3 regions of the Streptomyces sp. NPDC047108 genome follow, and region 3 is predicted to be linked to each of the others. Evidence: riboswitches for the same ligand, from Rfam matches in the RefSeq annotation. Region 3 holds a riboswitch; each other region holds the start of a gene.
What was found. Region 3 has a riboswitch for thiamine pyrophosphate ahead of ABZ822_RS04880 (thiamine ABC transporter substrate-binding protein). Riboswitches for the same ligand answer to the same signal wherever they lie in the genome.
Positions count from the first base shown of each region.

Region 1: another riboswitch for thiamine pyrophosphate. It lies ahead of thiO (glycine oxidase ThiO); the one in region 3 lies ahead of ABZ822_RS04880 (thiamine ABC transporter substrate-binding protein).
Region 2: another riboswitch for thiamine pyrophosphate. It lies ahead of thiC (phosphomethylpyrimidine synthase ThiC); the one in region 3 lies ahead of ABZ822_RS04880 (thiamine ABC transporter substrate-binding protein).

Region 1 is NZ_JBEYUP010000006.1:340,037-343,304, forward strand. It holds gene ABZ822_RS16135 (FAD-dependent oxidoreductase) at 1-952, opposite strand, end outside; TPP riboswitch at 1,127-1,214, shown strand; gene thiO (glycine oxidase ThiO) at 1,228-2,448, shown strand; gene thiS (sulfur carrier protein ThiS) at 2,445-2,645, shown strand; gene ABZ822_RS16150 (thiazole synthase) at 2,654-3,268, shown strand, end outside.
Region 2 is NZ_JBEYUP010000002.1:540,013-543,280, reverse strand. It holds gene thiC (phosphomethylpyrimidine synthase ThiC) at 1-1,621, opposite strand, end outside; TPP riboswitch at 1,614-1,770, opposite strand; gene ABZ822_RS07525 (YibE/F family protein) at 1,984-3,268, shown strand, end outside; gene ABZ822_RS07520 (DUF5326 family protein) at 3,263-3,268, opposite strand, start outside.
Region 3 is NZ_JBEYUP010000001.1:1,105,904-1,109,171, forward strand. It holds gene ABZ822_RS04870 (DUF2000 domain-containing protein) at 1-423, shown strand, start outside; gene rlmN (23S rRNA (adenine(2503)-C(2))-methyltransferase RlmN) at 660-1,766, shown strand; TPP riboswitch at 1,798-1,907, shown strand; gene ABZ822_RS04880 (thiamine ABC transporter substrate-binding protein) at 1,903-2,973, shown strand; gene ABZ822_RS04885 (iron ABC transporter permease) at 3,045-3,268, shown strand, end outside.

The DNA of each region.
Region 1 (3,268 bases), on a different contig from region 3:
GGTCGTAGACGGAGCCCGCCGTCTCCTCGCCGACGATGTTGGCGGCGACCGTGCGCGGCCCCTGCAGGGCGTTGTCCCAGTGGTGCACGAGCAGGCGTACGCCGTAGCGGCCGGACGGGAAGGAGGCGCAGTCGCCGACCGCGTAGACGTCGGGCTGCGAGGTGCGCAGGCGCTCGTCGGCGCGGACGGAGCCGTCGGGGCACAGCTCCACACCCGAGTTGCTCAGCCAGGCCGTCGTGGGGCGGGCGCCGATGCCGACGAGTACGGCGTCCGCGCGCAGCCGCTGCCCGTCCTCGAGCACCACCGCACCCGCCTCGACCGCCGCCACCCGTGCGCCGGTGATCAGCCGGGCCCCGCTGTCGGCGTACCAGGCCGGCATGTGCTCGGCGACCTCGGCCGGGAGGGCCCCGGCGAGCGGCCGGTCCGCGGCCTCGACGACGGTCACCGGGCAGCCGGCCTCGCGCGCCGCGGTCGCGAACTCCGCGCCGATCCAGCCCGCTCCGACGACCACGACCTCCTGCCGCCCCTCCAGTACGGGCCGCAGGCGTTCGGCGTCGTCGAGGGTGCGCAGCACGTGGACACCGGGCTCGGCCTCGGTGCCGGGCAGGGTGACGGGTTCCGCGCCGGTGGCGATGACCAGCGTGTCGTACGGGACGGGTCCGTCGGCGGTCTCCAGGACGTGCTGGTCGGGACGGAGCCGGGTGACGTGGCGGCTGAGCAGCAGGTCGATGCCCAGCGCGGGGAAGTCGATCTCGAGGGCGGAGCCGTCGGCCTTGCCGAGCAGGACGGCCTTGGAGAGCGGTGGCCGGTCGTACGGCTCGTGCGACTCGGCGCCCAGCAGCGTGATCGCGCCCCTCCAGCCCCGCTCGCGCAGGGCGACCGCGGTCTGCACCCCGGCCATTCCGGCGCCGACGATCACGACTCGCTGCTCTGGCTGCTTGTCATCGCTCACACGATCACTCTAGGACGGCGACGGGGGCGGGCCGCAGACGTGCGCATCGAGATCTCTGACACACCATCACGTACGACGAGGCGTGCCGCAGGCCGGGCGCCCCCGGCGCACGCCGGGGGCCGCTCCCTTACTCCCCGCCGGAGCCAGGGACTATGGTGGCGGGTCGAGAGCACACGCGGGAGCCCGGACGCACCGGGCTGAGAGGGAGGCTGGGCGGCCTCCGACCGTACGAACCTGATCCGGGTCATGCCGGCGAAGGGAGGGGCCAGGCGCCCATGCACGCATCCGGGAACAGCAGTTCACCCAGGACTCCCCGCCAGGGCCACGGTGCCCCCGCGGCCTACGACGTCCTCGTCGTCGGGGGCGGGATCATCGGCCTGGTCACGGCTTGGCGCGCGGCGCGGCGCGGGCTGCGCACCGCGGTCGCCGATCCGTCGCCGGCCGGAGGCGCCGCACAGGTCGCCGCCGGAATGCTGGCGGCGGTCACCGAACTCCACTACGGCGAGGAGACCCTGCTCGGTCTCAACCTCGCCTCCGCCGAGCGCTACCCGGACTTCGCCGCCGAGTTGCAGGAGGCGAGCGGGCTGGACATCGGCTACCGCGCCTGCGGCACCCTCGCCGTCGCGCTGGACGCCGACGACCGCGCGCATATGCGCGAACTCCACGCACTGCAGCTCCGGTACGGGCTCGACTCGCAGTGGCTGACCGGGCGCGAATGCCGCCGTCTCGAGCCGATGCTCGCGCCGGGCGTCCGCGGCGGGCTGCGCGTGGACGGTGACCACCAGACCGACCCCCGCCGCCTCGCCGCCGCCCTTCTCAAGGCCTGCGAGCGCGGCGGAGTGGACCTGCACCGCTCCTGGGCCCGGCGGCTCACGACACTGCGGGACCGGGCCACCGGCGCCGTGCTCGACGACGGAACCGCACTCGTCGCGGAGCAGACCGTCCTCGCGGCGGGGAGCTGGAGCGGACGGCTCGACGGGGTGCCGGAGGACGTGGTGCCGCCGGTCCGCCCGGTCAAGGGGCAGGTGCTGCGGCTGCGCGTCCCCGACGCGTACGCGCCGTTCCTCTCGCGGACGGTACGGGCCGTGGTGCGCGGCGGGCAGGTCTACCTCGTACCGCGGGAGAGCGGCGAGCTGGTGATCGGCGCCACGAGCGAGGAGCTGGGCTGGGACACCACGGTCACCGCGGGCGGGGTCTACGAACTGCTGCGTGACGCCCATGAGTTGGTGCCCGGCCTCACCGAACTCCCGCTCGTCGAGACCTGCGCGGGGCTGCGTCCCGGTTCGCCGGACAACGCGCCCCTGCTGGGGCCGACCGAACTCCCCGGCCTGCATCTGGCGACCGGGCACTACCGCAACGGTGTGCTGCTCACGCCGGTCACGGGCGACGCGATGGCCGAGGTGCTGGCCACCGGTGAACTCCCCGAGGAGGCCCGCCCGTTCGCCCCGTGCCGATTCCCGTCCGCATCCCGCCGACTCCAGGAGTTGCCCGTATGACCGTCTCCGTGAACGGGGAACCGCGGGACGTGCCCGCGGGGACCACCCTCGACGAGGTGGTCGCGACCCTCACCACCGCACCGTCGGGCGTCGCCGCCGCGCTCAACGAGACCGTCGTGCCGCGCGGCCAGTGGGCCGGTACGGCGGTGGGCGACGGCGACCGCGTCGAAGTGCTCACCGCTGTCCAGGGAGGCTGATCCGGACGATGACCGACACCGCGTTCCGCAACGCACCGCACGACAGCGCGGAGGGAACCCGCGCGGCCGGGACCGGCCCGGCCTCCGACCCGCTGACCATCGACGGGACCACCTTCGCGTCCCGGCTGATCATGGGCACGGGCGGCGCCCCGAGCCTGGAGGTGCTGGAGCACGCGCTCATCGCCTCCGGCACCGAACTGACCACGGTGGCGATGCGGCGCCTGGACCCGACCGTGCACGGCTCGGTGCTCTCCGTACTGGACCGGCTCGGCATCCGTGTCCTGCCCAACACCGCCGGCTGCTTCACCGCCGGTGAGGCCGTACTGACCGCCCGGCTCGCCCGCGAGGCGCTCGGCACCGACTGGATCAAGCTGGAGGTCGTGGCGGACGAGCGCACGCTGCTGCCCGATCCGGTCGAGCTGCTGGACGCGGCGGAGACGCTGGTCGACGACGGCTTCACCGTGCTCCCGTACACCAACGACGACCCGGTCCTGGCCCGGAAGCTCCAGGACGCGGGCTGCGCCGCGATCATGCCGCTGGGCTCCCCCATCGGCTCCGGGCTCGGCATCCGCAACCCGCACAACTTCCAGCTCATCACCGAGCACGCGAGCGTCCCCGTGATC
Region 2 (3,268 bases), on a different contig from region 3:
GACCGCACATCGAGCAGAAGTGCGCCGTCTTCGCCGGTTCCGCCGGGAGCGTCGCGTCGTGGAAGGCGCGGGCCGTGTCCGGGTCGAGGGCCAGGTTGAACTGGTCCTCCCAGCGGAACTCGAAGCGCGCGTCGGACAGCGCGTCGTCCCATTCCTGCGCGCCCGGGTGCCCCTTCGCCAGGTCCGCCGCGTGGGCGGCGATCTTGTACGTGATGACGCCCGTCTTCACGTCGTCCCGGTCCGGCAGCCCCAGGTGCTCCTTGGGCGTGACGTAGCAGAGCATCGCCGTGCCCCACCAGGCGATCATCGCGGCGCCGATGCCCGAGGTGATGTGGTCGTACGCGGGCGCGACATCGGTCGTCAGCGGGCCGAGTGTGTAGAAGGGGGCCTCGTCGCAGATCTCCTGCTGGAGGTCGACGTTCTCCTTGATCTTGTGCATCGGGACATGGCCCGGGCCCTCGATCATCGTCTGCACGCCGTGGGACTTGGCGATCCTGTTGAGTTCGCCCAGCGTCCTCAGCTCCGCGAACTGCGCCTCGTCGTTGGCGTCCGCGATCGAGCCGGGCCGCAGGCCGTCGCCGAGCGAGTACGTGACGTCGTACGAGGCGAGGATCTCGCAGAGCTCCTCGAAGTGCTCGTAGAGGAACGACTCCTTGTGGTGGGCCAGGCACCACGCCGCCATGATCGAGCCGCCGCGCGAGACGATGCCGGTCTTGCGGCGGGCCGTCAGCGGGACGTAGGGGAGGCGGACGCCGGCGTGGACCGTCATGTAGTCGACGCCCTGCTCGGCCTGCTCGATGACGGTGTCCTTGTAGATCTCCCAGGTCAGCTCCTCGGCCTTGCCGTCGACTTTCTCCAGCGCCTGGTAGAGGGGGACGGTGCCGATGGGGACGGGGGAGTTGCGCAGCACCCACTCGCGGGTGGTGTGGATGTTGCGGCCGGTGGAGAGGTCCATGACCGTGTCGGCGCCCCACTGGGTCGCCCAGGTCATCTTGTCCACCTCCTCCTCGATGGAGGAAGTGACCGCGGAATTACCGATGTTGGCGTTCACCTTCACCAGGAACCGCTTGCCGATGATCATCGGCTCGATCTCCGGGTGGTTGACGTTCGCCGGAAGGACGGCCCGGCCCGCCGCGATCTCCTCGCGGACCACCTCCGGCTCGACGTTCTCGCGGAGCGCCACGTACTCCATCTCCGCCGTGATCTCGCCGCGGCGCGCGTACGCGAGCTGGGTCACGGCCCGGCCGTCGCGTCCGCGCCGGGGCAGGCGCGGGCGGCCGGGGAAGACCGCGTCCAGGTTGCGCAGGCCGCCGCGCGGCGAGGTGTGCTTGATGCCGTCGTCCTCGGGGCGCACGGGACGGCCGGCGTACTCCTCCGTGTCGCCGCGGGTGATGATCCAGTTCTCCCGCAGCGGCGCGAGGCCGCGGCGGACATCGGTCTCGACCGTGGGGTCGGTGTACGGGCCTGAGGTGTCGTAGAGCGTGACGTCCTGTCCGTTGGTGAGGTGCACTCGCCGCACCGGGACCCTCAAGTCCGGGCGTGAGCCGGTCACGTAGTCCTTGTGCCAGCCGATCTCCGCGGAGTCGCCGCTGGCAGGCGTGCGTGCGTCCTGAATGGTCATGAGACCTACTCCCTACGCCGGCATTACCCGGTAACAGGTTCGGCGGTCGACGCAGCGGCTTCCGCGACGGTCCCCGGCATCGGCCGGACACCCCGTACGGAGGTCAGCGCCCTCTCAGCCCGGTGCTCCGAGCTCCCGCGTGTGCAAAAAGGCGCCACCACGGTAACGGGTGGCTCCGGGAAGGGAAAGGGGGTCTCACACGGCGGACCCGTGCGCCCGGGCCCGAGGCGGTACGGCGACGGCTTCCGGCGGGGGCCCGCGACGGCCGCCGCTACCGGAGCCGTTGCAGGTCGGGAGGCGGTACGGCGGCGCACCGGACGGCGGGGTCTCGCGCCGCACCCCGTCCTTGCGATGATGCGGCAGTGAGTTCACCGCCCGAGCCCCACGGCCACAGCCACAGCCACGGCCCCGCCGCGCCCGTCTCCCAGCACCTCCGCAAGGTCATCGCCGCGGTGCTGATCCCGTTCGCCGCCGCGGTCGTCGCGGGTCTGGTCGTGCTCTGGCCGGGCGGGGTGCCCGGGCACGAGCGGTCCGGGGTCGGCTTCGACCGGCAGACGGAGTCCGGCCGGGTGGTGAGAGTGGAGGAGGTCGACTGCAAGGACGTCAACGTCCAGCCGCAGCAGCCTCCGTCGGCCGACGGCTCGCAGCAGCAGTCCCCGGGCGGTGATGAACGCGCCGGCGGCGTCTGCAAACGGGCGACGGTCGAGGTGACCTCGGGCAAGGACTCGGGGCGGAGGTTCGAGGAGGTCGTCCAGCCCGACGCACCGCGCCAACTCACCACCGGGCAGGGCGTCGTCGTCGCCTACGCGCCCGATGCCCCGCGTGAACTGCAGTACTCGGTCACCGATGTCGACCGCGGCTTCCCCATGGCGCTGCTCGCGGGCATCTTCGCGCTCGCCGTCGTGGTGGTGGGCCGGATGCGGGGGCTGATGGCGCTGGTCGCGCTCGCCGTCAGCTTCGCCGTGCTGTCGTTCTTCATCCTCCCGGCGATCCTGCACGGTTCGAACCCGCTGGTCGTGGCCGTCGTCGGCAGCAGCGCGATCATGCTGATCGCCCTCTATTCCTGCCACGGCCTCAACGCCAGGACGTCCGTGGCCGCTCTCGGCACCCTGATCTCCCTGCTGCTGATCGGGCTGCTGGGGTCGGTCTTCATCGGCTGGGCGCAGCTCACCGGCAACACCTCGGACGAGACCGGGCTGATCCACGGCCTCTATCCGGACATCGACCTGAGCGGTCTGCTGCTGGCCGGTGTCGTCATCGGCTCGCTCGGTGTGCTGGACGACGTGACGGTCACGCAGACATCGGTGGTGTGGGAGCTGAAGCAGGCCGACGAGACGATGACGGCCCGTCAGCTCTACCGCGCGGGGCTGCGCATCGGCCGGGACCACATCGCGTCGGTGGTCAACACGCTCGTCCTGGCGTACGCGGGCGCGTCGCTGCCGCTGCTCCTGCTCTTCTCCGTGGCGCAGAGCGATGTGGGGACCGTGGCGAACAGCGAGATCGTCGCGGAGGAGATCGTACGGACCCTGGTCGGCAGCATCGGACTGGTGGCGTCCGTGCCGGTGACCACGGGCCTGGCGGCGCTGGTCGTCTCCGCGGACCGGCCGGCGCCGGGGGCGGCGGGCCGCCCCCGGGCCACCGCTAGCG
Region 3 (3,268 bases):
GAGAACGAGCCCGTACGGTTCGACACCAAGATCGCCGTCCTGCTGCGTGACGACCTGGAGCCCTGGCAGCGACTCAACGTGACCGCGTTCCTGGTGAGCGGCCTCGGCACGGAGGCCCCCGAGGTGATCGGCGAGTCCTACGCGGACGCGGACGGCACCGCCTACCTGCCGATGTTCCGCCAGCCTGTCCTGGTTTTCGAGGGGACGAAGGAGATGCTGACCGCCGCGCACGGCCGGGCCCTGTCCCGCGCGCTTCCCTGCGCGGTGTTCACCTCCGACCTCTTCACCACCGGCAACGACCGGGACAATCGCGCGGCGGTGCGAGCGGTGCCGAAGGACCGGCTGGATCCGGTGGGCCTCGCTGTGTACGGGGCGCGCAACGCGGTGGACAAGGTGCTGAAGGGTGCCCGGATGCACCCCTGAGGAGTGCCGGGGGGTGACCGGTCTCCCACCGCTCCGGCCTGCGGGCGCCCCAGCGGGTGTGCGGACGGGTGCGGTCCCACGGACAACCCCGTGTGACGAAGTCGGGCGCGGGCAGATCGCGACGGTTCCCGATGGGGCAGGTGCGACAGAGAACCACTGCGAGTGACCGGTCTCCCACCGGTCCCTTACGGCTCCGGCCTGGGGCTCGGTAGTTGATCTGCCACACTGGTGCAGTTATGCCTGCACCCGGAGAACTCACCTTCGTCGCGCCGCGCGGGGCCAAGAAGCCGCCGCGGCACCTTGCCGATCTCACGCCCGCCGAGCGCCGTGACGCCGTGGCCGCGCTCGGGGAGAAGCCGTTCCGCGCCGGTCAGGTGTCGCGTCACTACTTCGCCCGCTACACCGACGACCCCGCGGCCTGGACCGACATCCCCGCCGCCGCGCGCGAGAAGCTGGCGACCGGGCTGCTGCCCGAGCTGATGTCCGTGGTGCGGCACATCTCCTGCGACGACGACACGACCCGTAAGACGCTGTGGCGGCTCTTCGACGGCACGCTCGTCGAGTCCGTGCTGATGCGCTATCCCGACCGGGTCACCATGTGCATCTCCTCGCAGGCCGGCTGCGGCATGAACTGCCCGTTCTGCGCGACCGGGCAGGCCGGGCTCGACCGCAACCTCTCCACCGCCGAGATCGTGCACCAGATCGTCGACGGCATGCGGGCGCTGCGCGACGGTGAGATCCCCGGGGGCCCGGCGCGGCTGTCCAACATCGTCTTCATGGGCATGGGCGAGCCGCTCGCCAACTACAACCGCGTCGTCGGCGCCATCCGCCGCCTCACCGACCCCGAGCCCGACGGCCTGGGTCTCTCGCAGCGCGGCATCACCGTCTCCACCGTCGGCCTCGTGCCCGCGATGCTGCGCTTCGCCGACGAGGGCTTCAAGTGCCGTCTCGCGGTGTCCCTGCACGCCCCCGACGACGAGCTGCGCGACACCCTCGTCCCGGTCAACACCCGCTGGAAGGTCCGCGAAGTCCTCGACGCGGCATGGGAGTACGCGGAGAAGTCCGGCCGCCGGATCTCCATCGAGTACGCCCTGATCCGGGACATCAACGACCAGGCGTGGCGGGGCGATCTGCTCGGCCGGCTCCTGAAGAACCGCCGGGTGCACGTCAACCTCATCCCGCTCAACCCGACCCCCGGGTCGAAGTGGACCGCCTCCCGTCCCGAGGACGAGCGGGCCTTCGTCGCCGCGATCGAGGCGCACGGTGTGCCCGTGACCGTACGGGACACCCGGGGGCAGGAGATCGACGGCGCCTGCGGGCAGCTCGCCGCCACCGAGCGCTGACCGCGCTGGTAGCGTGCATTCGTACAAATGAACACTCCGACAGGGGAGCGCAGCGAGCGCTGAGAGTGCGGCCGTACGACGCCGCAGACCCTCGGACCTGATCCGGGTCATACCGGCGTAGGGAGTCAGCCAGACGATGAACACCAACCTTCGGCGTGCCATGGGCGCGGTGCTGATCGGCGCGCTCGGTGTCCCGGCACTGGCCGCGTGCGGCGGTTCGGACGACGACGGCGGCAAGGCCGGGGACCGCAGGACGGTCACTCTGGTCACTCACGACTCGTTCGAGGCGTCGTCGGCGGTCCTCAAGCAGTTCACCAAGGAGACCGGTTACAAGGTCGAGGTGCTGCGCGGCGGTGACGCCGGTTCGGCGGTGAACCAGGCCGTCCTCTCCAAGGACAACCCGCAGGGCGACGTCTTCTTCGGCGTCGACAACACCCTGCTCTCCCGGGCGCTCGACGCCGGGCTGTTCACCCCGTACGAGGCGAAGGACCTGGAGAAGGTCCCGGCCGCGCTCCGGCTCGACGGCGACCGGCACCGCGTCACCCCGGTCGACAGCGGCGACATCTGCGTCAACTACGACCGGAAGTACTTCGCCGACAAGAAGCTCGCGCCGCCGCGGACGTACGCGGACCTGCTCAAGCCCGCGTACAAGAACCTCCTGGTCACCGAGAACGCCGCCACCTCGTCCCCGGGGCTCGGCTTCCTCCTCGGCACGGCCGCGTCCACGGGGGACTGGGAGGACTACTGGAAGAAGCTGAAGGCCAACGGCGTCGAGGTCGTCGACGGCTGGGAGCAGGCCTACTTCGACCGGTTCTCGGGCGCGGGCAAGGGCGACAAGCCGCTCGTCGTCTCCTACGCCTCCAGCCCGCCTGCCGGGGTCGTGGGGATGAAGCCGCAGCCGAAGGAGGCCCCGACCGGGGTCGCGACCGGCACGTGCTTCCGCCAGATCGAGTTCGCCGGGCTGCTGAACGGCGCGAAGAACGAGAAGGGCGGCAAGGCGCTGCTGGACTTCCTGCTGAGCAGGACGTTCCAGGAGGACGTGCCGCTGAAGATGTACGTCAACCCCGCGCGCGAGGACGCCGAGCTGCCCGAGGTGTTCACCCGGTACGGCGAGACCATCGACAAGCCCGCGACCATGGCGCCCGGGAAGATCGCCGAGAACCGTGAGCAGTGGGTCGAACAGTGGTCGTCGCTGGTCCTGAAGTAACTACCGCCAAGGCGGCGCGCGTACGGTCCCGGCCCCGTGGCCGCAAGGACACCGCGCTGCGGCTCGCGCTCATGGCCGTGCCCGTCGCCTTCTTCGGGGTCTTCTTCGGCTACCCGGTCGCCGCCATCGTCGGCCGGGGCCTCAGGGAGGGCGGGCACTGGCAGCTGGGACGGGCGGCCGAGGCACTGACCGATCCGGACGTGCTGGACGTCCTGTGGTTCACCGCCTGGCAGGCGGCCGCCTCCACCGCCCTGACCCTCGCGATCGCGCTGCCCGGTGCCTATGTCTTCGCCCG